One region of the Shewanella sp. SM20 genome, then DNA from elsewhere that is predicted to be linked to it. Evidence: predicted binding sites of a transcription regulator. Region 1 holds the regulator's gene; each other region holds the start of a gene.
The links. Region 1 encodes NrdR, which represses ribonucleotide reductase genes. Its sites were predicted from a motif close to AAACACNANATNTNGTGTTT; they were not measured.
Positions count from the first base shown of each region.

Region 2: nrdA (class 1a ribonucleoside-diphosphate reductase subunit alpha) is a predicted target of NrdR. The motif match lies at 2,577-2,596, and genes of this name have one in related genera.
Region 3: nrdD (anaerobic ribonucleoside-triphosphate reductase) is a predicted target of NrdR. The motif match lies at 2,168-2,187, and genes of this name have one in related genera.

Region 1 is NZ_JAKKRK010000001.1:152,576-164,196, reverse strand. It holds gene L5M18_RS00740 (AEC family transporter) at 1-251, shown strand, start outside; gene recN (DNA repair protein RecN) at 380-2,038, shown strand; gene L5M18_RS00730 (phosphatidylglycerophosphatase A) at 2,175-2,669, opposite strand; gene thiL (thiamine-phosphate kinase) at 2,685-3,641, opposite strand; gene nusB (transcription antitermination factor NusB) at 3,720-4,124, opposite strand; gene ribE (6,7-dimethyl-8-ribityllumazine synthase) at 4,136-4,615, opposite strand; gene ribBA (bifunctional 3,4-dihydroxy-2-butanone-4-phosphate synthase/GTP cyclohydrolase II) at 4,746-5,849, opposite strand; gene L5M18_RS00705 (riboflavin synthase) at 5,945-6,601, opposite strand; gene ribD (bifunctional diaminohydroxyphosphoribosylaminopyrimidine deaminase/5-amino-6-(5-phosphoribosylamino)uracil reductase RibD) at 6,613-7,767, opposite strand; gene nrdR (transcriptional regulator NrdR) at 7,913-8,362, opposite strand; gene glyA (serine hydroxymethyltransferase) at 8,637-9,890, opposite strand; gene ettA (energy-dependent translational throttle protein EttA) at 10,080-11,621, shown strand, end outside.
Region 2 is NZ_JAKKRK010000036.1:43,748-50,777, reverse strand. It holds gene gyrA (DNA gyrase subunit A) at 1-479, opposite strand, end outside; gene ubiG (bifunctional 2-polyprenyl-6-hydroxyphenol methylase/3-demethylubiquinol 3-O-methyltransferase UbiG) at 865-1,575, shown strand; gene L5M18_RS15330 (HAD family hydrolase) at 1,577-2,248, shown strand; gene nrdA (class 1a ribonucleoside-diphosphate reductase subunit alpha) at 2,751-5,039, shown strand; gene nrdB (class Ia ribonucleoside-diphosphate reductase subunit beta) at 5,124-6,254, shown strand; gene yfaE (class I ribonucleotide reductase maintenance protein YfaE) at 6,293-6,718, shown strand.
Region 3 is NZ_JAKKRK010000091.1:517-7,546, reverse strand. It holds partial or broken gene L5M18_RS22375 (IS4 family transposase) at 1-47, opposite strand, end outside; partial or broken gene L5M18_RS22370 (NADP-dependent oxidoreductase) at 153-512, opposite strand; gene L5M18_RS22365 (MarR family winged helix-turn-helix transcriptional regulator) at 659-1,147, shown strand; gene L5M18_RS22360 (hypothetical protein) at 1,268-1,957, shown strand; gene nrdD (anaerobic ribonucleoside-triphosphate reductase) at 2,219-4,336, shown strand; gene nrdG (anaerobic ribonucleoside-triphosphate reductase-activating protein) at 4,441-4,902, shown strand; gene L5M18_RS22345 (YibL family ribosome-associated protein) at 5,017-5,373, shown strand; gene ribA (GTP cyclohydrolase II) at 5,646-6,260, shown strand; gene L5M18_RS22335 (hypothetical protein) at 6,318-7,030, shown strand, end outside.

The sequences.
Region 1 (11,621 bases):
TTATCAACCTCTTCAAGCTGGCTATCCAACCGGCACTCGTCTACTTTATGCTTAACCGTTTTGGCGTAAGTGGTGACTACCTGATCATGGGCGTGATCTTGAGCGCACTGCCCACCGCGGCTAGCGTGTACTTACTCGCCCAGCGTTATAACACTCAGGCTTCAACCAGTGCTCAAGGCATTCTATTTGGCACCTTAGTCACTTTCTTCAGTTTACCTATCTTAGAAAGTTTAGTAAGAACCTATGCATAATCAGTTAATTAAAAATATTTACTGCCGATAATGCCGATTATTTACCCAAGCCACTTTACTGTATATAAAATCAGTATATACTGTTTATCAATACAGTGGTTTGGTATGTTTTTCGACAGGAATTCACTATGCTTTGCCAACTCAGCATTAATAACTTCGCTATCGTCCGTTTTTTAGAACTGGATTTTCGCCCCGGTATGACCAGCATCACAGGTGAAACCGGTGCGGGTAAATCGATTGCCATCGATGCGCTAGGCCTATGCCTAGGCAATCGCGCCGATGCCAGTAGTGTTCGCCCCGGAGCCAATAAAACCGAGGTCAGCGCCCGCTTTTCCTTGGATGATATTCCACTGGCAAAACGTTGGTTAGAAGATAACGATCTTGAACTCGATGATGAGTGCATCCTACGTCGGACTATTGGTAGCGATGGCCGTTCACGCGCCTACATCAATGGTAATCCAGTGCCGCTGACGCAGCTAAAATTACTGGGTCAGTTGCTTATCGGTATTCACGGTCAACATGCGCACCATGCAATGTTAAAAAGTGAACATCAACTCACCCTGCTCGACAGTTATGCCAACCACAGATTGCTTATCGATACGGTTGCCGCCAGTTTTCAACGCTGCAAGCAAATTGAGGCCGATCTAAAGCAACTCGAAGCCTCCCAGCATGAACGTATTGCCCGTAAGCAATTAGTGCAATATCAAGTAGAAGAACTCGATGAGTTTGATCTTAAAGTTGATGAGTTCGATGAGATTGAGCAAGAGCACAAACGCTTAGCCAATGGCACTGAGTTGATTGATACCTGTCAAGCGAGCTTAGATATACTCACTGAAGGCGAAGAGAACAACATAGAGTCGCTGCTCAATCGAGTCATTTCCCTCGCCGAAGACCTGCAAAGCTACGATCCTGCATTAAGCAATATCAACACTATGCTCAATGATGCCTTAATCCAAGTGCAAGAAAGTGCAGGCGAATTACAGCACTATTTGAGTAAGCTTGAACTCGATCCAACCCACTTTGCCTATTTAGAAGAACGGCTATCAAAAGCCATGCAACTGGCGCGTAAGCATCATGTTAGCCCGAATAAACTGGCCGAGCATCATTTAGCATTAAAGGCTGAGCTAAGCACCTTAGACAGTGATGAAAGTAAACTTGAAGAAATTCAGCTTCAAGTCGAGGCAAGTAGAGCCGCTTATCTTAGCAATGCGCAAAAGCTCAGCCAAAGCCGTGCCCGCTATGCTAAAGAACTCGACAAACTGGTGACTCAGTCAATCCACGAACTGAATATGCCTAAGGGTAAATTTACGATCGAAGTCAATTTCCACCCCGAGCAAATGTCAGCCAATGGCAGTGACAATATCGAATTTATGGTAACCACTAACCCTGGCCAACCCTTGCAACCGATTTCGAAAGTCGCGTCTGGCGGTGAGCTCTCACGGATAGGGCTAGGGATCCAAGTGATTACCGCGAAGAAAGTTGCCACACCGACATTGATTTTCGATGAGGTGGATGTCGGGATTTCCGGCCCCACCGCAGCAGTGGTGGGCCGCATGTTACGCAGCTTAGGGGAATCGACCCAAGTACTGTGCGTGACTCACTTGCCGCAAGTTGCGGGCAATGGTCATCAACACATGTTCGTCGATAAATTTAATAAGGCAGGCAGTACTGAGACCACAATGAAATCGCTCGATCGTGAGCAGCGTATCCAAGAGCTTGCAAGACTGTTAGGTGGCGATACTATCACCAGCAATACCCTCGCGAACGCAAGGGAACTACTGCAATAGTAGTATGGATCAGATAACGGATGAGGTCGCTAAACGCTTGAATCTACACACTCTATATCACAAGCTAAGGGGCTATATCAAAAACTAAGGGGTAGTTGTTGGCCATGCTAACTAACATGTCGGGTTAACGATAATGTTAGCTAACACACCAGACTAGCCCTTGCAGACAAATAAACGAAAACACGCCCGCTAAGACATCGTCAATCATAATGCCAAAGCCACCATGAACTTTGGCATCGAGCCATCGAATAGGCCAAGGCTTGATGATGTCGAAAAAGCGAAATAGACCAAAGCCGACTAACAACCAACCCCAACCTGCTGGTGCCGCTATCATAGTGATCAGTAACCCGACCACTTCATCCCACACAATCGCACCGTGATCGTGTACCCCCATATCTTGAGCGGCTTTACCGCAGATATAAAATCCCGCAAATGCGCTCAATAAGGTTAAGCCGATATACCAAGTGAGCGGTAATGGCGCCATCAATAAATAAAGGGGAACGGCTGCTAAGGTACCGAAAGTACCAGGTGCTTTAGCGGCGAGTCCGCTACCAAAACCGAGTGCCAAAAAGTGGACAGGATTTTTTAATGACAGGCGCGTTAACGCCTGATCCTTTGACAACCATTTCATTAACATGCTCTTCGCTTAAAAGTGCTCGAAACCGTGATACGGCGGCGTAAACGGCTCACCATTAAGTTGCAACTTGAGCTTACTGCCTGCACAAATCTGGCCAACGCGAACAAACTTTGCTCCTGCATGGCTTAATGCCGTCTCAAGCGCGCCTTTTTGCGCCTCAGGAACGGTGAACAGCAGTTCATAATCTTCGCCCCCCGTAAGCGCATAACCTAAGGCATGCTCCTCGCTGACGGTATCTTGCATCGCGCGTGAAAGCGGGATGCAATTAACGTCCACCACAGCACCAACTGCCGAAGCCTTAAGCACATGACCGATATCCGAGATAAACCCGTCGGAAAGGTCGATAGCACTGGAGGCAAGCGAACGCAAAGCTTGGCCCGCTAAAACTCTTGGTGTTGGACGATAATGGCGATTAATCAGGAATTCTTTATGCTCGGCTCTGGCCTGTTGCGCGCCTCGAATGATATCCAGACCTAAGGCCGAATCTCCGAGCGTGCCCGTGACATAAATCCAATCACCCGCTTTAGCACCATGACGCGTGAGTGCCTTACCCTGTGGGACTTGGCCGTGCACTGTGATGTTAATCGCCCGTGGACCACGAGTCGTATCGCCGCCAATTAAGGCGATGCCATAGTAATCGGCCGCTTCAAACAAGCCTTCACTAAAGCCACTTAGCCAAGTCTCATCGACTTCGGGTAGCGTTAAGGCAAGCGTCATCCACGCGGGTTCTGCGCCCATGGCAGCCAGATCAGATAAATTTACCGCTAAAGCTTTGTAACCTAAGGCAGCGGGAGGCATGTCGGGGAAGAAATGGACATTTTCAACTAAGGTGTCACAGGAGATAGCGATCGACTTGTTTTCTGCAGGTTGCACTAAAGCGCAATCGTCACCGATGCCAAGCTTCACATCACGGCGAGTGGGGCCGCGGTTGCTAAAATAACATTCAATTAATTGGAATTCTTTCACTGTACAGTTTGGCACGACTTACATCGGCCACCTTTGTTAGCAATGAAAAACGGTATCCTAAGATACCGTTTGTCTTTATTACTTGCGTGCAACCAGTTTGTCGAGCAGTCCGTTCACAAACTTATGACTCTCGTCCGCACCGAAAGCTTTTGCCAACTCAATCGCTTCGTTAATCGCGACCTTGTATGGCACATCTTTACGGAAAGTCAGCTCATAGGCCGCTAAACGAACTATGGCTTTCTCTACTGGAGACACTTCATCAATCGGGCGTTCCAGATGCGGGATGATCAGCTCATCCAATTGGGTTTTCTTCGTTGCAACGCCTGAAAATAGCTCACGAAAATAAGCTACATCAACACCGTCGAGACTTTGTTCAGTTAAAAACTCATGCTCGACATCGGCAATATTATTCCCGCTTAGTTGCCATGAATAGATGGCTTGAACGGCTAAACGGCGGGCCTTGCGGCGCTCAGAAGGCTTCATTATTTTTCCTACTATAACAACTGTTGTTCAAGTTCTTGCAGAACATTGACCATTTCAAGCAGGCTTAGAGCAGCTTCGCCGCCTTTGTTACCCGCTTTGGTACCTGAACGTTCAATCGCTTGTTCAATGGTATCAGTGGTCAAAACACCGAAAGCAACAGGCAGATCAAATTCTAAAGCAACTTGAGCTAGACCTTTATTACATTCGCCTGCAACAAAATCAAAATGAGGAGTACCACCACGGATCACCGCACCTAATGCGATAATACCGTCGAATTTACCACTGGCAGCTACGCGACGCGCAGCTAGCGGCAACTCAACCGCACCTGGTACACGGACAACAGTGATATTGTCGTCGCTGACTTGGCCAAAACGTTTCAGCGTGTCAAGTGCACCTTCAAGCAAGCTCTCAACTAAAAAGCTGTTGAAACGCGAAATTACAATCGCAACTTTGGCATTTTTCGCTTCGATATTACCTTGAACTACGTTCATTATCTTACCTAATTTAGCTAAAGCACCCAGCTCGGGGCGAAAAGTGGCGACATGATATCACAGCCAATTGCCCAGAGCCCTATGCAAATTATCAGAAATTGTTAATTTTACTTCAGTGTAACTTTGGGTTTTAGTCCGCCACATACTCAGTCACTTCAAGGCCAAAGCCTGAAAGTGAATGGTAGCGTTTAGGCGAGCTGAGCAGACGCATCTTAGTCACGCCAAGGCTAGCGAGAATTTGCGAGCCAACACCCACTCGGCGCGACGTCCCCTGCCATTTTGCAGAAGCAGGCGCTTGGCCTTGATCTTCAGCTTCAAAGGCTTTCACCTTAGAGAGGATTTCACAGGGATGTTCTTGATTCCCGAGTAAAACCAATACACCACCTTCTGCAGAAATACGCTCCATTGCCTTTTCGAGTGGCCAGCTGCGTTGCTGATCGCGCTCTGAGTGGAGTAAATCGTTGAAAGTATTTTGCAAATGCACGCGCACCAAACAATCTTCTTTCACCTCACCTTTGACTAAGGCAAAGTGCAGTTGATTGTCGATAGTGTCTCTGAAGGTCACCATGTCGAACTCACCGAAACGGGTCGGTAATTTGCATTTAGCTTCACGCACAACCGTGGTTTCTTTGGTGTTGCGATACTCGATTAAAGCCGCGATAGTGCCGATTTTGATGCCATGCAACTCGGAGAAAATCTCCAAATCTGGGCGACGTGCCATAGTGCCGTCTTCGTTCAAAATCTCAACGATAACGCCCGATGGCTCAAGTCCCGCAAGACGGGCTAAATCACAGCCAGCTTCAGTGTGGCCTGCGCGGGTTAATACGCCGCCGTCCTGCGCCATTAACGGGAAGATATGCCCAGGTTGCACTAAATCAGACGCTTTAGCCTCTTTAGCCACAGCCGCTTTCACCGTTACAGCGCGATCGTGGGCCGAAATACCGGTAGTCACACCCTCCGCCGCTTCAATAGAAACCGTAAAGTTAGTCGAGAACTGGGCGTTATTATTCGTCACCATTAAGGGGAGATTTAACTGCTGGCAACGGGCTTTAGTCATGGTCTGGCAAATGAGCCCACGGCCATATTTCGCCATAAAGTTAATCGCTTCTGGCGTGACCATTTCGGCCGCCATGATCAAATCACCTTCGTTTTCTCTGTCTTCGTCATCCATCAAAATAACCATTTTGCCTTGACGAATATCTTCGATGATCTCTTCTATACTGTGCAGCGCCATTGTAGGACCTTATGATTTTGCTGTTATTATGAAATTCTATACCTAAATAACCTAAGCTGCCGATAAGCTTAAGTTAAATAATCTACTCCTGTGCACTAACGCACAAAGCCGGCACGGGCTAACATTTCCATGGTGACGCCACCGCTCTTGCTGTCTTTGCCATCATAATTCATCAAGCGTTCAAGATAACGGGCGATTAAATCCACTTCGATATTCACCTTATCGCCCGCTTGCAGGTCGATTAACGTGGTTTCACCTGCGGTATGCGGCACTATGGTCAAGCGGAATCGACTGCCGTCCACTTCGTTAACCGTCAAACTCACGCCATCAATGGTGATGGAACCTTTATGGGCAATGTAACGCCCAAGCTCTACGGGTGCGGCTAACCAAAATTCAATGGCTTGACCACGCACTAAGCGTTGCTCAACCGTTGCAATACCGTCAACATGGCCGCTGACCATATGGCCGCCTAAGCGTGTAGTTGGGGTGACGGCCTTTTCAAGATTCACCTTAGTGCCCACTTTGTAGTTTGCAAAGCCAGTTAGACTCACAGTTTCAGCTGATACATCAGCCACATAACCGTCTGCTAATTGCTGCACAACCGTTAAGCACACACCGTTGGTGGCAATACTGTCGCCTAAACGCACATCGGTTAAATCCAATTTGCCACTTGCCACGGTAAGACGAATATCATCGCCTTTACGCTCCAGTTTGCGCAGGGTGCCAACGGCTTCAATAATCCCAGTAAACATGGTTAACTCACTTAATTAAATAAAGAACTATCAAGCATAACGCTCAAGGTTAAACGGGTATCTGGCCCTAATTTGCGCTCATCGACCAAAGTGAGTGCAGGAATGTGCGCCATGGTTTGATAATCGGGCAATTGCAGCAGATTACGCCCATGCCCACCGAGGATTTTCATCGCTTGGTACAGCACTAATTCATCGGCCAGCCCCTCTGCTAAAAAAGCGCCCGCTAAGGTTGCACCCGCTTCCACCAGCACGTGATTACAACTTTGGCCTAAATAGCTTAATAGTTCAGGTAAGGATACGCGACCTGCAATTGCAGGTAACAGGAGGCAACTCACATGGGAGGGCAATTGTGCTTGAAACTCTGCAGGATAAACCACGGTCGAGACCAAGAGTATCGGCGATACGATAGCCAAACAGGCAGCCGATAACGGCAAACGGGCGCGACTGTCGAGTATTACTCTTAATGGCTGCAGTAATTGCGCCTCGGTTACGCAGTCTTTTATGCCGCCAAGTTCTTGATATCGCACATTGAGTGAGGGATCGTCCGCCAGTATGGTTTCAATTCCCGTGACCAGTGCACAAGAACGTAAACGTAATCGCTGCACGTCGCGGCGAGATTCTGGACCGGTTATCCATTTAGACACACCGTTAGACAGCGCGGTTTTACCATCAAGACTCGCAGCTAATTTTACTGTGACTCTGGGTAAACCTGATTCCATCCGCTTCATAAAACCTAAATTCAAGGCATAGGCTTCATCGCGATGTAATCCCACATCCACTTCAATGCCAGCGTCACGCAGCATTTGAATACCGCGACCAGCCACTTGCGGATTAGGATCTTCCACCGCTACCACAACACGTTTAACGCCAATATTGATCAGCGCCAAGGCGCAGGGCGGCGTGCGGCCATAATGGCTGCAGGGCTCTAAAGTGACATAGGCTGTTGCGCCGCGGGCGCGTTCGCCAGCCATACGTAGCGCATGCACTTCGGCGTGGGGCTCACCCGCTTTTTGATGATAACCTTCACCAATGATTTGGTTATCTTTAACGATAACGCAGCCCACACTGGGATTGGGTCTAGTGGTGTAAAAGCCTTTGCGCGCCAATTGAATCGCGCGGCTCATCATTTGGGTATCGAGTACGGACCAACTTATGTTCAAGCTCATGTTCAACCCTGTTGTTAAAGGTTTCGGCTTTCACCAGTCTTGCAAATCTGTTTTTAAAACCTGTCTTGCAGAAGCTATTAATCAAAAGCCTCTTTTAAGGCTAGCGCAACCAAACACCGATAGACTAGCCACAAAAATCGAATAACTACTTTTGCAGTTTGGCGATGGCTTCGCCAAATTCAGACACGTCTTCAAAGGCGCGGTACACGGAAGCGAAACGAATGTAGGCGACTTTATCTAGGCTCATCAATTGCTCCATCATTAAGTTACCCACCATTTCTGACGGCACTTCCCGCTCGCCAGTGGCGCGCAGGGTAGACTTGATTTTGCTGAGTGCTTGCTCGATTTCATCCATAGACACGGGGCGTTTTTCAACGGCGCGTAACATGCCACCTTGGAGTTTTTCTTCATCGAAGGGTTGGCGTGAACCATCGCGCTTAATCACCCTAGGCATGACTAACTCGGCGCCTTCGAAGGTGGTAAATCGTTCATGGCATTCGGTGCATTCTCGGCGACGGCGCACTTGGTGGCCTTCCGCCACTAATCGAGAATCGATGACTTTAGTATCTGTCGCGCTGCAAAATGGACAATGCATTGAGCCTCCTGCCAGTGAATGATCGTAAAGCGTTAATGGGTTTACCTGTTAAATATCAGTCAAAAGCCATGGATTTAAACTTAAGATTTTACCAATAAAAATGGCCGCGAGATGCGGCCATGGGATTTTATCCTATTTATGGGCTGAGGTTAACTACCTGAGCTTAACAACTTAATGTTAAGTGCCTGATGCTAAGTACCTGATGTGACAAGTATCAAGTCAGTCGGCGATCAATCTCGGCCCTTCATCTACTAAACGTAGATGCATAGGCAAATTAGCCGTAAACAGGGAAACGTGCACACAGTGCCAATACTTGGCCCTTAACACGCTCAATCACAGCAGGATTGTTCGCATCATCAAGGATGTCACAAATCCAGCCAGTCAGCTCTTTCGATTCCGCTTCTTTAAAGCCGCGGCGCGTAATGGCTGGCGTACCGATACGCACACCTGAGGTCACAAAGGGTGAACGTGGATCGTTTGGCACTGAGTTTTTGTTCACGGTAATGTTAGCGCTACCTAAGGCGGCATCGGCTTCTTTACCCGTTAAGTCACGACCAATCAGGTCAACTAGCATTAAGTGGTTGCTGGTTCCGCCAGAGACGATTTTGTAACCGCGCTCAAGGAACACTTTAACCATAGCTTTAGCGTTGTTAACAACTTGCTGTTGATAAACTTTAAATTCTGGCTCTAGGGCTTCTTTGAACGCCACCGCTTTACCGGCGATAACGTGCATCAATGGGCCACCTTGACCGCCTGGGAATACAGCAGAGTTCAACTTTTTGTACAAGTCTTCATCGTCAGCAGCAGATAGGATCACGCCACCACGAGGACCCGCTAAGGTTTTGTGGGTCGTAGATGTCACAACGTGCGCGTGTGGTACTGGGTTTGGATAAACGCCCGCAGCAATAAGACCGGCAACGTGCGCCATGTCGACAAATAAATAAGCACCGATTTTGTCTGCGATTTCACGCATTTTTGCCCAATCAACGATACCTGAATAAGCAGAGAAACCGCCGATCATCATCTTAGGCTTGTGTTCTATGGCAATACGCTCCATCTCGTCATAGTCAATTTTGCCAGACTCGTCGATACCGTAAGGAATGATGTTGTACAGTTTGCCAGAGAAGTTAACGGGTGAACCGTGGGTCAAGTGACCACCATGAGCTAAGTTCATGCCCAGTACGGTATCGCCAGGTTTTAACAATGCCATGTAAACCGCGCTGTTTGCCTGTGAACCTGAATGAGGTTGTACGTTAGCGTAAGTTGCGCCAAACAGTTGTTTAGCACGTTCAATCGCTAAGGTTTCAACTACGTCCACATACTCACAACCACCATAGTAACGCTTGCCTGGATAGCCTTCAGCGTACTTATTGGTTAACTGTGAACCTTGCGCTTCCATCACGCGTGGACTGGTGTAGTTTTCAGAAGCAATCAGCTCAATATGCTCTTCTTGACGCAGAGTTTCATTCTGAATTGCGTTAAACAGTTCCGGATCATAATCTGCGATATTCATATCTTTTTTCAGCATTGCTTACTCCAGCTGCCAATTCTTATAGGTAGGGTTGCGCGGTATTCTACTCGGAACGCGGTCACAATCCCAGTATTTGAAACATGAAATTCCTGCAGATAGTGCTTGAACTTGGCTCATTGTCGAGTTGAGTTCGGCGCGCAATCGAGTAGAATTAGCCGCATCATTAGTCACTTAAGATAGAGAAAAATGGCTCAGTTTGTTTACAGCATGCTGCGGGTGGGTAAAATTGTTCCGCCTAAGAAGCAGATCCTTAAAGATATTTCTTTAAGCTTTTTCCCCGGCGCCAAAATTGGCGTACTCGGCCTCAACGGTTCAGGTAAGTCGACACTACTGCGCATTATGGCGGGTATCGACACCGAAATTGAAGGTGAAGCGCGCCCAATGCCGGGATTGAAAATCGGTTACCTGCCGCAGGAACCTAAACTCGATCCGAATCAAACCGTGCGTGAAGCGATTGAAGAAGCGGTAGCAGAGGCAAAAAATGCCCTGACTCGCCTCGATGCCGTTTACGCAGCCTACGCCGAGCCGGACGCCGATTTCGACGCCCTTGCAAAAGAGCAAGGCGAACTCGAAGCCATTATTCAAGCCCAAGATGCCCATAACTTAGAGTACGTCCTTGAGCGCGCCGCCAACGCCCTGCGTCTGCCAGATTGGGATGAGAAAATCGAAGTATTATCCGGTGGTGAACGTCGCCGCGTGGCGATATGTCGTTTGCTGCTTGAAAAGCCAGAAATGCTGTTACTGGACGAACCCACCAACCACTTGGATGCTGAATCTGTGGCTTGGCTTGAGCACTTCTTGCAGGAATATGCCGGTACTGTGGTCGCGATTACCCATGACAGATACTTCCTCGACAATGCCGCTGGCTGGATTTTAGAACTCGACCGCGGTGAAGGTATTCCGTGGGAAGGTAACTATTCTTCATGGCTTGAGCAGAAAGATGCCCGTCTGAAGCAAGAATCAGCCACCGAAAGCGCTCGTCAAAAAACCATTGCCAAAGAATTGGAATGGGTACGTCAAGGCGCCAAAGGCCGTCAGTCTAAAGGCAAGGCCCGTATGGCGCGCTTTGAAGAACTGAACACTAACGATTACCAAAAACGTAACGAAACCAACGAGCTGTTTATTCCGCCCGGACCACGTTTAGGCGACAAGGTTATTGAAGTGAATAACCTGACCAAGTCTTACGGTGACCGCGTTTTGATCGACAACTTGTCGTTCTCAGTACCTAAGGGCGCTATCGTCGGCATTATCGGTGCCAACGGCGCGGGTAAATCGACCCTGTTCCGCATGTTATCCGGCGCAGAAAAACCAGACAGCGGCAGTATTGAGCTGGGTGATACAGTGCAACTGGCCTCGGTTGAGCAGTTCCGCGATTCGATGAATGATAAGAACACCATTTGGGAAGAAATCTCCGGTGGTCAAGACATCATGCGTATCAACAACATGGAAATCCCGAGCCGCGCTTATGTAGGCCGCTTCAACTTCCGTGGTGGCGATCAGCAAAAAATCATCGGCACCTTGTCTGGTGGTGAACGTAACCGCGTGCATTTAGCCAAACTGCTGCAAGCGGGCGGTAACGTCTTATTACTCGACGAACCCACCAACGACTTAGACGTTGAAACCCTGCGCGCACTGGAAGAAGCGATTCTGGAATTCCCAGGTTGCGCTATGGTGATTTCGCATGACCGTTGGTTCCTCGACCGTATCGCGACCCACATTCTGGATTAC
Region 2 (7,030 bases), on a different contig from region 1:
GGTAATACAGCTGGGATCTGTTCTGTGCCGTCGTAGTTAGGGACGAAATCCACTGTCTCTTTTTCAAGATCAGCTAGTAATTGGTGAGCTAACTTATCCATACGGATTTCGGTATAACGCATTGCCGCCGCTGAGTCACCGTCGACCGAACCGAAGTTACCTTGGCCGTCTACTAAGGTGTAACGCAGTGAGAATGGCTGGGCCATACGGACGATAGTGTCATAAACAGCAGAATCACCATGGGGGTGATATTTACCGATGACGTCACCGACCACACGGGCAGATTTTTTGTAAGGCTTGTTCCAATCGTTCTTCAATTCACTCATGGCAAACAGAACGCGGCGATGAACCGGCTTTAAGCCGTCGCGCACGTCTGGTAATGCACGTCCCACGATAACGCTCATGGCGTAATCAAGGTACGAATTCTTTAGTTCGTCTTCGATATTAATTGGCGAAATAGATGATGCCAGATCAGTCATAAACTGCTCGTTCCCCTGAAAAATAGCCGACAACGTATAATCCGTATCATTGCCTAGCCCAAAAACGTGATTTGGCATTCTAACACAGTTATTTAATGTCGCCAGACCTATCATTATCGAATTGAGAGTCTGGTGGCTTAATAGATGAAAACACTGTCAATTTGGTCGTTTGTGCGATAAACAAGCGTTGAAATTCACGGCTTACGATGAGGAAAAATCGTCAAAGGGATAAAGTAAAAGGTCGATACGGAGCACAACAATTAACATAAAAGCAGATAACTGCTGAAAATTCACTCAACCACAAGGGCTTAGCTCAGTCGAGCACTTTGTTTATCAAACATAGTCGTTATAATAGCCGCACAATACAGCTTCTTCAGGTAATAGCATGCATCAGAATACCAATGTAGACCCACAGGAAATCGCAAAGTTTGAACGTATGGCCGAAACTTGGTGGGATCTCAACGGCGAATTTAAGCCGCTGCATCTATTAAACCCGCTGCGCTTAAACTATATCGATCAAACCGCTGGCGGTATTTTCGGCAAGAAAGTGCTCGATGTCGGCTGTGGTGGCGGCATTTTGTCTGAAAGCATGGCCCGCATCGGCGCCGAGGTTGATGGCTTAGATATGGGTGATGAGCCCTTAGAAGTCGCCCGCCTACATGCCCTCGAAACGGGCGTGAGCATTAATTATGTAAAAAATACTGCCGAGGCCCACAGCCAAGATCATCAAGCCTATTACGATGTGGTGACCTGCATGGAAATGCTCGAACATGTACCCGATCCACAATCTGTGATTAAAGCATGCTGTGACATGGTCAAACCCGGTGGTCATGTGTTTTTCTCCACCATCAACCGCAACATTAAATCCTACGTGCACACCATTTTAGGTGCGGAATATTTGCTAAAAATGCTGCCAGTTGGCACCCACGAGCATAAAAAATTCATTAAGCCTTCGGAGCTGATTGAGCTAGTAGATAATACCGATCTTATCTGTACCGATGCCTTAGGGGTAAGCTACAACCCATTGACGAGCATTTTTAAGTACACGCCTAAGGTTGATGTGAATTACATGATAGCGACGCGTAAGGTTGATTAATATGAGTCTGGCACAGATCAAAGGCGTACTGTTCGATCTCGACGGCACCTTAGCCGATACCGCGCCGGATCTGGTGCAAGCCCTCAATTTAAGTCTTCAAGATGTCGGCATCGCCGCGCAGCCGTTAGCGGCCATGCGCTACGCCGCATCCCACGGCAGTTTTGCCTTAGTCGATGCCGCGATCCCTGATGCGGCAGAAGATCTTCGGTCTCAAGTTCAGCAAGGGCTACTCGCCCACTATCAGCGTATAAATGGCGATCACTGTGCGCTATTCACAGGCATAGCGGCATTACTCGATTGGCTTGAGTTAACGCAGATGCCGTTTGGGGTGATCACCAACAAGCCAGCCCGGTTTACCCGTCCCTTATTGCGAAAACTGAATTTACACTTGCGTATGCCCGTTATCATCAGTGGCGATTCGACCAAACACCCAAAACCCCACACAGCACCTATGTTGTTAGGTGCACAGCAACTAAACTGCGCACCTGAGCACATTTTGTATCTTGGGGATGCCGAGCGAGATCTGCTCGCGGCCAAGGCTGCTGGCATGTTAGGCGGCGTGGCCCTATGGGGTTATCTGGGCGTGAACGACAAGCCGTTGCAATGGCCAGCGCACGCGTATTTTGCGAGCCCAACTGAGCTACATCAAGCACTAATCGAAGCATTGGCTTAACAACATCAACCAAAAACAGCGCCTACAATGCTCAAGACTAAGGCATCCAATACGTAACTTCACTGACGAACATCAGTGTGTCAGCATACTATTTATGACCCACGGAAAAAGTCAGGCGGATAAAAGATCGGCACTCGTGAGCGATCGCGATCTAAAGAAAAGATCGCCTAAAAATCCCCCATGAGTGTGACACGCTAACCTGAAATTGAGCTTCAAGGTTAGTCGTTACTAACGCAAAATTTTATCCTCACGTTATCCACAAGATGTCCCCTGAATTCAGACTTGCAAATAGGGGCAAACCTCACTATCTTGTATCCCATATAATTTAAAACACCATATCTTGTGTATAGGTAACAATCAGACACACTAGAAGCTCGCCGCTTAATTGACTCGTTTGTAACCAGTCAGCTGTATTTAAGGGACGATTATTGATTGTTTTACAAGGATACGTACGGTGATTTTGCTCACCTAAATACATATAAGAACCAAGGCCTATCTCCAAATGAATAGCACTATGACAGTCACAAAACGCTGTGGCGATCGTGAGAATATCGATCTCGAAAAAATACACCGCGTAATTACTTGGGCAGCCAAGGGATTAAAAAACGTTTCTGTTTCGGAAGTTGAACTTCGCTCGCACCTACAGTTTTTCGATGGCATCCCAACCGAAGCTATCCATGAAACCATTATCAAGGCTGCGGCGGATTTAATTTCTCCAGAATCACCGGACTATCAGTTCCTTGCTGCCCGTTTAGCGGTGTTTCATTTGCGTAAGAAGGCCTTCGGTCAGTTCGAGCCGCCCGCATTGTATGCTCACGTGACTAAATTGGTTGAGCTGGGTAAATACGATCAACACATTTTAAGTGATTACACCCGCGAAGAGCTGGATGTGATGGATACCTATATCGACCATTGGCGCGATATGGATTTTTCCTACGCTGCGGTAAAACAGCTTGAAGGCAAATATTTAGTTCAAAACCGTGTGACCCACGAAATCTATGAGAGCGCGCAGTTCCTTTACATTTTGGTCGCAGCTTGCTTGTTTGCCCGTTATCCAAAAGAGACGCGCCTGAAATACGTTAAAGATTTCTATGACGCGGTATCAACTTTTAAACTGTCGCTGCCAACGCCAATTATGGCCGGTGTGCGCACCCCAACGCGTCAGTTTAGCTCTTGCGTACTGATCGAATGTGGTGACAGCTTAGATTCTATCAACGCGACCGCTTCGTCTATCGTGAAATACGTCAGCCAACGTGCGGGTATCGGTATTAACGCCGGTCGTATTCGTGCCTTAGGTAGCCCAATCCGTGGTGGTGAAGCCTTCCACACAGGTTGTTTACCTTTCTATAAGTATTTCCAAACCGCAGTGAAGTCGTGTTCTCAAGGCGGCGTGCGTGGCGGTGCTGCGACCCTGTTCTACCCTATTTGGCACTTAGAAGTCGAATCTCTGCTGGTATTGAAAAATAACCGCGGCGTCGAAGACAACCGTATCCGTCATTTAGACTACGGTGTGCAGTTGAACAAAGTCATGTATCAACGTCTGATCAAAGGCGAAAACATCAGTTTATTTAGCCCATCTGACGTGCCTGGCTTGTACGATGCTTTCTTTGAAGATCAAAACGAATTCGAACGTTTATATGTGCAATATGAGCAAGACAGCAGCATTCGTAAGAAAACGATAAAAGCAGTTGAGCTGTTTTCACTGATGATGCAAGAGCGCGCCTCAACGGGCCGTATCTACATTCAGAACGTGGATCACTGCAACACTCACAGCCCGTTCGATTCAAAAGTCGCGCCGATCAGACAGTCTAACCTGTGTCTTGAAATCGCCCTGCCGACTAAACCATTGAACAACATCGATGATCCAGAAGGTGAAATCGCGCTTTGTACGCTGTCAGCACTTAACTTAGGTTCTATCAAAGAGTTATCTGATATTGAGCCATTAGCCGACCTCGCCGTACGCGCACTGGATAATTTATTGGATTATCAAGATTACCCTATCAAGGCCGCGCAAATCGCCTCGATGAATCGCCGTACTTTAGGCATAGGCGTGATCAACTTCGCTAACTATTTAGCGAAAAACGGCATGAAGTATTCTGATGGTAGCGCGAACGCTTTAACCCACAGAACCTTCGAAGCGATTCAGTACTATTTACTGAAAGCCTCAATGAACTTAGCCAAAGAGCAAGGTGCGTGTCCGTTATTCCACGAGACCACTTACTCTCAAGGTATTTTGCCAATTGATACCTACAAACGTGACTTGGATAAAATTTGTGCCGAACCATTGCACTTAGACTGGGAATCACTGCGTAGCGATATCAAGCAATATGGCCTGCGTAACTCAACGCTGTCGGCATTAATGCCATCAGAAACCTCGTCGCAAATCTCCAATGCGACCAATGGTATTGAGCCACCACGTGGCCTTATCAGCGTGAAATCGAGCAAAGACGGTCAGCTAAAACAAGTGGTACCAGATTTCGATACACTGAAAGATAGCTATGAATTGCTGTGGAAAATGCCAAGCAACGACGGTTACTTACAGCTAGTGGGTATTATGCAGAAATTCGTTGACCAAGCGATTTCGGCTAACACTAACTACGATCCTTCACGTTTTGAAGGCCGTAAAGTGCCAATGCAAACCCTACTGAAAGATTTGCTCAATGCTTACAAGTTAGGTGTTAAAACGCTTTACTACCATAACACTCGCGATGGTGCGTCGGATTCACACGATGACATCACCAATTTAGAGAAAGAAGATGACGGTTGCGCCGGCGGCGCATGTAAAATCTAGTCTTTAACGTTAACGCGGCTCTTACAAATAAAAAGTATAGGGATCCCTATTTAGTGGATCCCTATCCATTGGAAAAATAGCACCATGGCCTACTCTACCTTCTGTCAAACACCCAACGATGCCACCCGTGAACCTATGTTTTTAGGTCAATCGGTCAACGTGGCGCGCTACGATCAACAAAAATATGAAGTGTTCGAAAAACTGATAGAAAAGCAGTTATCTTTCTTTTGGCGCCCGGAAGAAGTAGACGTCAGTCGCGATAAGATTGACTACGGTGCATTGCCTGATCATGAAAAACACATCTTTATTTCGAATCTGAAATACCAAACCCTACTCGACTCGATTCAAGGCCGCTCGCCCAATGTGGCCTTTTTGCCGCTGGTGTCACTGCCTGAATTAGAAACCTGGATTGAGACTTGGTCTTTCTCTGAGACGATTCACTCGCGCTCATACACCCACATCATTCGTAATATCGTTAACGATCCTTCAGTGATCTTCGACGATATCGTTGTGAACAAAGAAATCTTAAGCCGTGCGACCGATATCGCCGCTTATTACGATCACTTGATCCAACTGACTCAGATATTCCATTTACTCGGTGCAGGAACCCATGTTATCGATGGCAAAGAAGTCATAGTCAACACCCGCACCCTGAAAAAAGCCTTGTACCTGTGCATGATGTCAGTCAACGCCCTAGAAGCCATTCGTTTCTATGTTAGCTTTGCCTGCTCATTTGCCTTTGCTGAACGTAAGCTCATGGAAGGTAACGCGAAAATTATTCGCTTAATCGCCCGTGATGAAGCCTTACACTTAAACAGCACTCAGCATATTTTAAGCATCATGCAAGGCGGTAAAGACGATCCCGAAATGGGTGAAATTGCTGCAGAATGCCAACAGGAAGCTTTCGATTTATTCTTCAAAGCCGCAGAGCAAGAAAAAGAATGGGCAAAATACCTATTCAAAGACGGCTCTATGATAGGTTTGAATGAACAGATCCTGTGCCAATACGTTGAGTTTATTACTAATCAACGCATGAAGTCGGTGAATCTACCGCAACCATACCCAGAAATTACCAATCCATTACCTTGGATGAAAAACTGGTTAGAAAGCGATGCAGTGCAAGTTGCACCACAGGAAGTTGAAGTCTCTTCATACCTTGTCGGCCAAATCGACTCCGCGGTTGATGGTGATGAGTTCCTCGACTTCGATCTATAAGACACTTAAAAGTGACGTTACAAAATGGCATTAAAACAGTGACATCAAAAAAACGGCCACAAAACCTGTTTGCGAAGGCACCAATCGTGCGCCTTCAAGGTCAGCCTGTGTTGCTCTTTACCGAGCAACAAGGCACTTTGCTGCAAGCGCTCGAAGCCAAAAAAGTCAAAATCTTCTCAGAATGTCGCAACGGTTTCTGCGGTGCCTGCAAAACACGGGTCATCAGCGGAAAAGTCAGCTACTTAAACGAACCCTTAGCCGAACTCAAACATGATGAATGTTTGCCCTGCTGCTGTGTGCCTACCGAAGATTTAGAGCTGGACTTGTCACCTGAAGGTGCAGCTGTGGTCACCTATGCGTGTCAATCTCATCAGAATAAAGCCAGTTTGGCTAAGCCAAAGCAAACACAAAATGTAGCAAGTGACACACGCACGCAAAAACAGGCAGTGTTTGAAGACTCATAACGGCAAGACTCGATTGTTCAATAAGCTGCTTTAAACAAGATGTGGCGTTAAAACCCAAAATCGCTTTAAAACAAAAATGAGCTTTTAAACAAAGAGTATCTCTTAAACAAAGAGTAGCTTTAAGACAAACAGACCCTTTCAATACAGCCTTATTCAATCCGCGCCATTAGATACCAAACGTTTTAAAACCCACTATTCTCCCTTCTCTCTATTTTCAATGCATTCACACAAACAAACTAAAACAAAAAAGCCTGAACACAGGTTCAGGCTTTCAGGATCTAACATTGAATACTTAACGCTTAAAACGTAAGG
Region 3 (7,030 bases), on a different contig from region 1:
GGGCAGTATTGGTGTAAAGAATGTTGTAGGATATTGGCTTCGCGCATCTTGTTGTCCAAGTGTAGTTTTTGGCGAAACCATTTGATCATGCAACAAGATGCGCTTCCACCCTAATTTGATGATTTATTTGTAAATCATCAGGGGATTCTTCAGAGCGTAGTTAGTGGTAAAGCTGTCAGTCCTGCGGTATCTGTGACTGCGTGTTCACGCCAACCTAGCATGCTGCTGACTTTCGTACCAACCGGGAACTCGGTGTTTTTTGACGCGATAACTTCACCAATCGCACCGCCTTCTAAGACTTGATTTAAGGCGAAGGGCGGAACATAACTCTTGCGATCAACCATGCGCCCGAGCATGTAAGGGTCAACCGACATCCATAGATTTTTAATCAGCACTTGTCCATCAGCGAGCGGTGCTAACGCTTTATTTACTAAAGTAAAGTTCTGTGCCGTAGGCATGCCTTCTGGGCGACTAGCTAGATGGATTTCACGGGTTTCAGTCATACTCTTCATAAAAACTCACCTTTTGTTTGTGCGCAAACTAATGATGTTAACTCTACGTGGCTTTAAGATCGAATGCAAATAGTTTGCGCGCAAACTAGATGAGGTGGGACAGATCGGATAATATAGCGTTATGTTTAAATCACAGGCGCTTAAACGTGCAGAATTGCTTACCTCAACCTGAGCTAGACGCTACAAAACAGACTCATAGCCAAGCTTCTAGCGATCCACTCTGTTTATCCGATAATGTTTGTTTCGCGTTATATTCTGCGAGCAATGCATTAGTGCGTGCTTATCGGCCTCTACTCGAGGCATACGAGTTAACTTTCCCTCAATATTTAGTGATGCAAACCCTGTGGCGTCAAAACGGCTGCAGCCAAACCCAGCTATCAATGGCGACTAAACTCGATATGGGAACCCTAACGCCAATCGTTAAGCGCTTAGAGGTAAAAGGCTTGATCACGCGTTTGGCCTGCGTTGAAGATGAGCGGAAAAAATTGATCACTCTGACGACTCAGGGAGAGGCGATTAAGCATGAAGCCCTAGCCTTGAAACAAACTTTGCTGAATAAAGTACAAATGGATGCAGAGGCACTCGATTTGTTGAGGCGGCAATGTCTTGCCCTTATTGAAGATTTACAGTCCTAGAGATAAAGCTACTGGTGCTGTTCGCTACCCGAGAATTCAGGCTCTGCACAGATTAATACTTGATTGGCTTAGTTTTTGCTTTAAAACCGTCATTGAGTCTTAGACGCCGAATTTTTGACGATGAATTCTATTTTAAATGCCTTTAATCTTAATCGCAGCAGTGCCAGTATCGCCGATGCCTATGGTGCCAATAGCCAAAAGACGAGCACGGCTAAAACCGATACTACGATAGAAACAAATAAAACGCAGACGGATGCTACCAAACCCGATAACGGTAAAACCGATGAGATAGCGCTGTCGCCAAGGGCGCAACGCGCACAGAAAATTCAATCGATGGCGAAGGATTTTTTTGCCGATGGTCAATTTGGCGTCGCCGATATTCCCGCATTGGTGTCGCGCTTACAAAAAGATGGCATTTTATCGGATGTGCAACTCGAGCGTTTATCGAAAAACGGTATTACAGTGCCGAGCACAACAACGCCGACTAAACAATCGTTGCAAGATTTTTTAGATGATGAAATCAAGTCATTAGCTAAAAAATCACCTAATAATCCTCTTATCAATACCTTAGTAGATGCTAAGAACGTCTTAACCAATATGGATGATGCTCAGTCGCCGGTGCTAGCCCAGAAGGCCACGAAAGTCCTTAGCCAATTGACGGATTATTTGAATTCTGAACCTCCGCTTACGGATGCTCAAAAGCAGCAGTGGCAGGGGCTAAAATCTATGATGCAACTTGCTTCATCTATGGGGGTACATCAATCTGCATCGGGCCAACTCAGTAGTTATCTTGCGCTTGCTAAACGTTAATTCACATCCATAGTGCGTGATAAACACAAATTGTCACGCATTCAACTAGCTGGGTTTAATCAGCAGGTCAAGGCGCAATTTTCAGATAATTGGGCCTAGCTGCAGTTCTGGTTTGTTCTTTTATTTCATCCTAAAAACTATGATCTGGATCATGGACTCCTTACCGTCATTGTAGCCTAATGCTCTACATATTGTGTTTTGTGCTTTTAAAATCACTAGATGTAGTGTTAATTTTTAGGCGAGATGGAGAGGAACTGAACAATGCCAGTCGTAATTAAGCGTGATGGTTGCCGCACACCTTTTGATGAAACAAGGATACGGGATGCAGTGAATGCCGCTGCAAACTCAGTTGGAATAGAGGATGGCGACTATGCAGCGACAGTGGCAGCGTGTATCAGTCAGAGCGTCGCGCCATTAGCAGAAGTCGATATCCACCATCTACAAGATGCGGTTGAGAATTTACTGATGGAAGGGCCGTACAAGTCCCTGGCGCGGGTGTATATCGAATACCGTCACGACAGAGATGTGTGCCGTGAAGCGACCAGTAAACTCAACCTCGAAATCCGTGGTTTAGTTGAGCAAAGCAATGCGGCTTTACTCAATGAAAATGCTAATAAAGATTCAAAAGTCATTCCTACTCAGCGGGATTTACTCGCGGGCATAGTCGCCAAACATTACGCCAAGAGTCATATTTTGCCAAAGGATGTGGTCGCTGCCCATGAAGCGGGCGAGATCCATTACCACGACCTAGATTACTCGCCGTTTTTCCCGATGTTTAACTGCATGTTGATTGATTTAGCTGGCATGTTGACCCACGGCTTTAAAATGGGTAATGCCGAAATTGAAACCCCTAAGTCTATTTCAACAGCGACAGCGGTGACCGCGCAGATCATTGCCCAAGTGGCGAGCCATATCTATGGCGGCACAACTATCAACCGTATCGATGAAGTGTTAGCGCCATTTGTCGCTAAGAGCTACGACAAGCATTACCAAATTGCCCTGAATTGGAAGATTACCGACGCCAAAGCCTTTGCCACGGCGCAAACTGAAAAAGAATGTCACGATGCATTCCAGTCTTTGGAATATGAGGTCAATACTTTACACACTGCCAATGGCCAAACACCGTTCGTGACCTTTGGATTTGGTTTAGGTACGTCGTGGGAATCGCGCTTAATTCAGCAATCTATGCTCAAAGTGCGGATGGCGGGATTGGGTAAAAATCGCAAGACGGCAGTATTCCCTAAGCTAGTGTTTGCGATTCGTGATGGCATTAATCATAAAGCGGGCGATTGCAATTACGATGTAAAACAGATGGCGCTCAAATGCGCGACAATGCGCATGTATCCCGACATTCTCAACTACGAGCAAGTCGAGAAAGTGACCGGTTCATTTAAAACCCCAATGGGCTGCCGTAGCTTTTTAGGCACCTATGAAGAAAATGGCGAGCTTGTGCATGAAGGGCGCAATAATTTGGGAGTGGTCAGTTTAAACCTGCCGCGGATTGCCTTAGAAGCCAATGGCGATGAGGCTGAATTTTATCGCATTTTAGATGACAGATTAGTATTAGCCCGTAAAGCACTGGATACCCGTATTGAGCGACTGAACGGTGTTAAAGCCCGCGTGGCACCTATCCTCTATATGGAAGGCGCCTGTGGTGTACGCTTGCGCGCTGATGATGATGTGGCGCAAATCTTTAAAAATGGTCGCGCTTCGATTTCACTCGGTTACATTGGCCTGCATGAAACCATGAATGCACTCTATGGCACCCAAACCCATGTATTTGACGATGCACAATTAAGGGACAAAGCCGTTGCTATTGTTGCTTATCTTAAAGCGGCTACCGATGCGTGGAAGGCCGAAACAGGTTATGGCTTTAGTCTGTATAGCACGCCAAGTGAGAGTCTCTGCAGCCGTTTTTGTAAACTGGATGCGAAGCAATTTGGCCTAGTCACAGGGGTGACGGACAAGGGCTATTACACCAATAGTTTTCACCTCGATGTGGAAAAAAGTGTTAACCCTTACGATAAAATTGATTTTGAACAGCCATATCCCGCTATCGCGAACGGTGGCTTTATTTGTTATGGCGAATATCCCAATATGCAGCATAACCTCGAAGCGCTGGAAAACGTCTGGGATTATAGCTACAGCCGCGTGCCTTACTATGGCACTAACACGCCAATTGATGAATGCTACGACTGTGGCTTTACCGGTGAATTTAGTTGTACCAGTAAAGGGTTCACTTGCCCTAAGTGTGGCAATCATGAGCCTAGTCGGGTTTCTGTGACGCGCCGTGTGTGCGGTTACTTAGGCAGTCCTGATGCGCGGCCCTTTAATTATGGCAAGCAAGAAGAAGTAAAACGCAGGATCAAACACTTGTAACACTATTACCTTATTCTGCCTGTTAGACTTATTCCGTGGCATCAAATAGTGCCACGGGATGAGTGTCAGTGTTAAAAGATGAAATGCACTATGAGTGACCATCAATGAATTACCATCAGTATTTCCCTATCGATGTGGTCAATGGTCCTGGTACGCGTGCGACCTTGTTTGTTTCTGGTTGTGAGCACCAGTGCCGGGGTTGTTACAACCAAAGCACGTGGGATCCCCGTTCTGGGCATGTGTTTGATAGGACGATGGAAGATAGGATTATTGCCGATCTTAATGATAAGCGGATTGTGCGCCGTGGTTTATCGCTTTCGGGCGGAGATCCTTTATTGCCTGTCAATCTCAGTGCCATTTTGACGCTCGTCAAACGAGTCAAGGCTGAGTGTAAGGGGAAGGATATTTGGCTGTGGACAGGTTATGTGCTCGATGAGTTGAGTGATGAACAGCGCGCCGTGTTGGCCTATATTGATGTGCTGGTGGACGGAAAATTTGAACAAAGTCTTGCCGATCCGAGTCTCGTGTTTCGCGGTAGCAGCAATCAGATCATTCGTTTGTTATAAAAGCGGTAACGAGGATCTGTAACTTGCTGCTATAATCTCAGGCCTTGACACAGACGCTAGCATAATCAGGCTAAGATTTTACTGTGGCTAACTTAGGTAATTTAAGGTAACAGAATGAATTTAAAGCAAGAACTGCAGCAGCTTAACGATAAATTAGATAAATTTCGTCGTAAACTTGCTGCGGCTGAACAAAGAGGCGATGACGTCATTATTGCCCAGTTCAAACGCGAAATCGCTGCGGTCACTAAGCAAATCGGCAGTGTGAAAGGACAACAAACCCGCTTATTGAATAAGCAAGGGTCAGATATCAAAGGTTTGCCTTTCCATCGTGCTTTGACAAAAGCGGAACAAGCAGACATGGGCAAACTGAAAAAGTCTGTCAAAGGGCTTGTGGTAATCCACCCTATGACGGCTATCGGCCGTGAAATGGGGCTAACGGAAGTTACTGGATACGCTCCCGCAAAATTTTAATGTGGGATTGGATGTCACTGGCACGGGATCGAGTGTCGATCACGTGTTTGTGCTCCTGTATTTAATGCACTGCTTCGTTTTAATCCATTCCTTCGTGCTGCCCATCGAAAAGACATTCATGTTTGGTTTAGTTGATTAAAACACTAAAGTATTTCTGGATTGTTCGAAAACACTTTAGAATAGTGCGCTTAGTTGGCTAAGTGCCTAATCCTCGTTTTGTTTCTAGGGATCTTATTCGTCTCATGGAATGAGAGTTGTCGTTAAGGTTAAGTATGTCGATAAAATATGTCGCGACGTCAAAGTTACCCACTCCTTGGGGCGTGTTTGCCATGCATGGTTTTGAAGATACCGAATCAGGTAAAGAGCATGTTGCGCTCACATTCGGTACTCTCAGTGCGGATGAACCTGTGTTGGGCCGTATTCATTCCGAGTGTTTAACCGGCGATGCTTTATTTAGCTTGCGTTGTGACTGTGGTTTTCAGTTACAAGCTGCCATGCAAAATATTGCGGAAACGGGCAGTGGCTTTATCCTCTATTTACGCCAAGAAGGCCGTGGCATTGGTTTGCTGAATAAAATTCGCGCCTATGAGCTGCAAGATAAAGGCGCCAACACGGTTGAAGCCAACGAGCAACTCGGTTTCGAAGCGGATATGCGTAAATACGACATGATCAAGCCTATGCTGGAACAGATAGGGGTGAAGCATGTGCGTTTGATGACCAATAATCCGCGTAAAGTGAAAGCGATGAAGGAGTTTGGCATCGAAGTGGTTGAGCGCGTACCACTGCAAGTTGGTAAAAATCGTTATAACGAAGCGTACTTAAAAACTAAATCCACTGAGCTTGGACACATGATGTCTGAATATCATTTTATGGATGAAAATAAGTAGTTTTGTCATCATGATGAGTCGACCGATTGAGTTAAAAATGAGGAAGGTTTAAGTCAATTGAGCCATTGTTTCAGTCGGTTGCTATTAAGCTTGTCGCTAATGTGCTTGGCATTACTGAGCGTTATTCCTACCACCTTTGCCGATAGTATTTCCGCTACAAATACATTCATATCTGCATCTCAAGCGGATGATTCCGGCTTTTCTATCAATCATGCACCTAATAATGCTAATGGTAGTAATCCGATAGAAACTAGCACTAATCCAAATTCTGTTTACGCCTTTGGTAGTTATCTTGGCACTGGCGTTTACCGCGCTGCAAACCAAAATGCGACCGTCGTTAGCATTCCGTTAAGCTTTGATTTGAAGAAAGATAGCGGTAGCCAAACTTGGTTACGATTACCTATCTCCTTTGGTTTTTTTGATTATCTAGCCAAAGATATCACTGAAGGTGAGTTGCCGTCGTCGATAGGTACTATGACAGTTACCCCAGGTTTTGAGCATCATTGGCAGGCGAGCGAAAATACTCGAATGGAAGGGTATTTAGATATCGGTTTTGGCACTAACTTCGATAAAAACGATAACGTTGCTATTATCGCCTCAGGGATCAGTAGCTTGTATGACTTTATCTTAGCAGGGCAGGATGCTGTGTGGGTATCGAGATTACGCTTTGCTGGGTACAGCGAGCACTATGGTAAGTTTTCTGATCAATTTGCAGTACTACAAACAGGTGTTGATTTAGGGTTAGCACCACGCTGGCAATGGTGGGATCT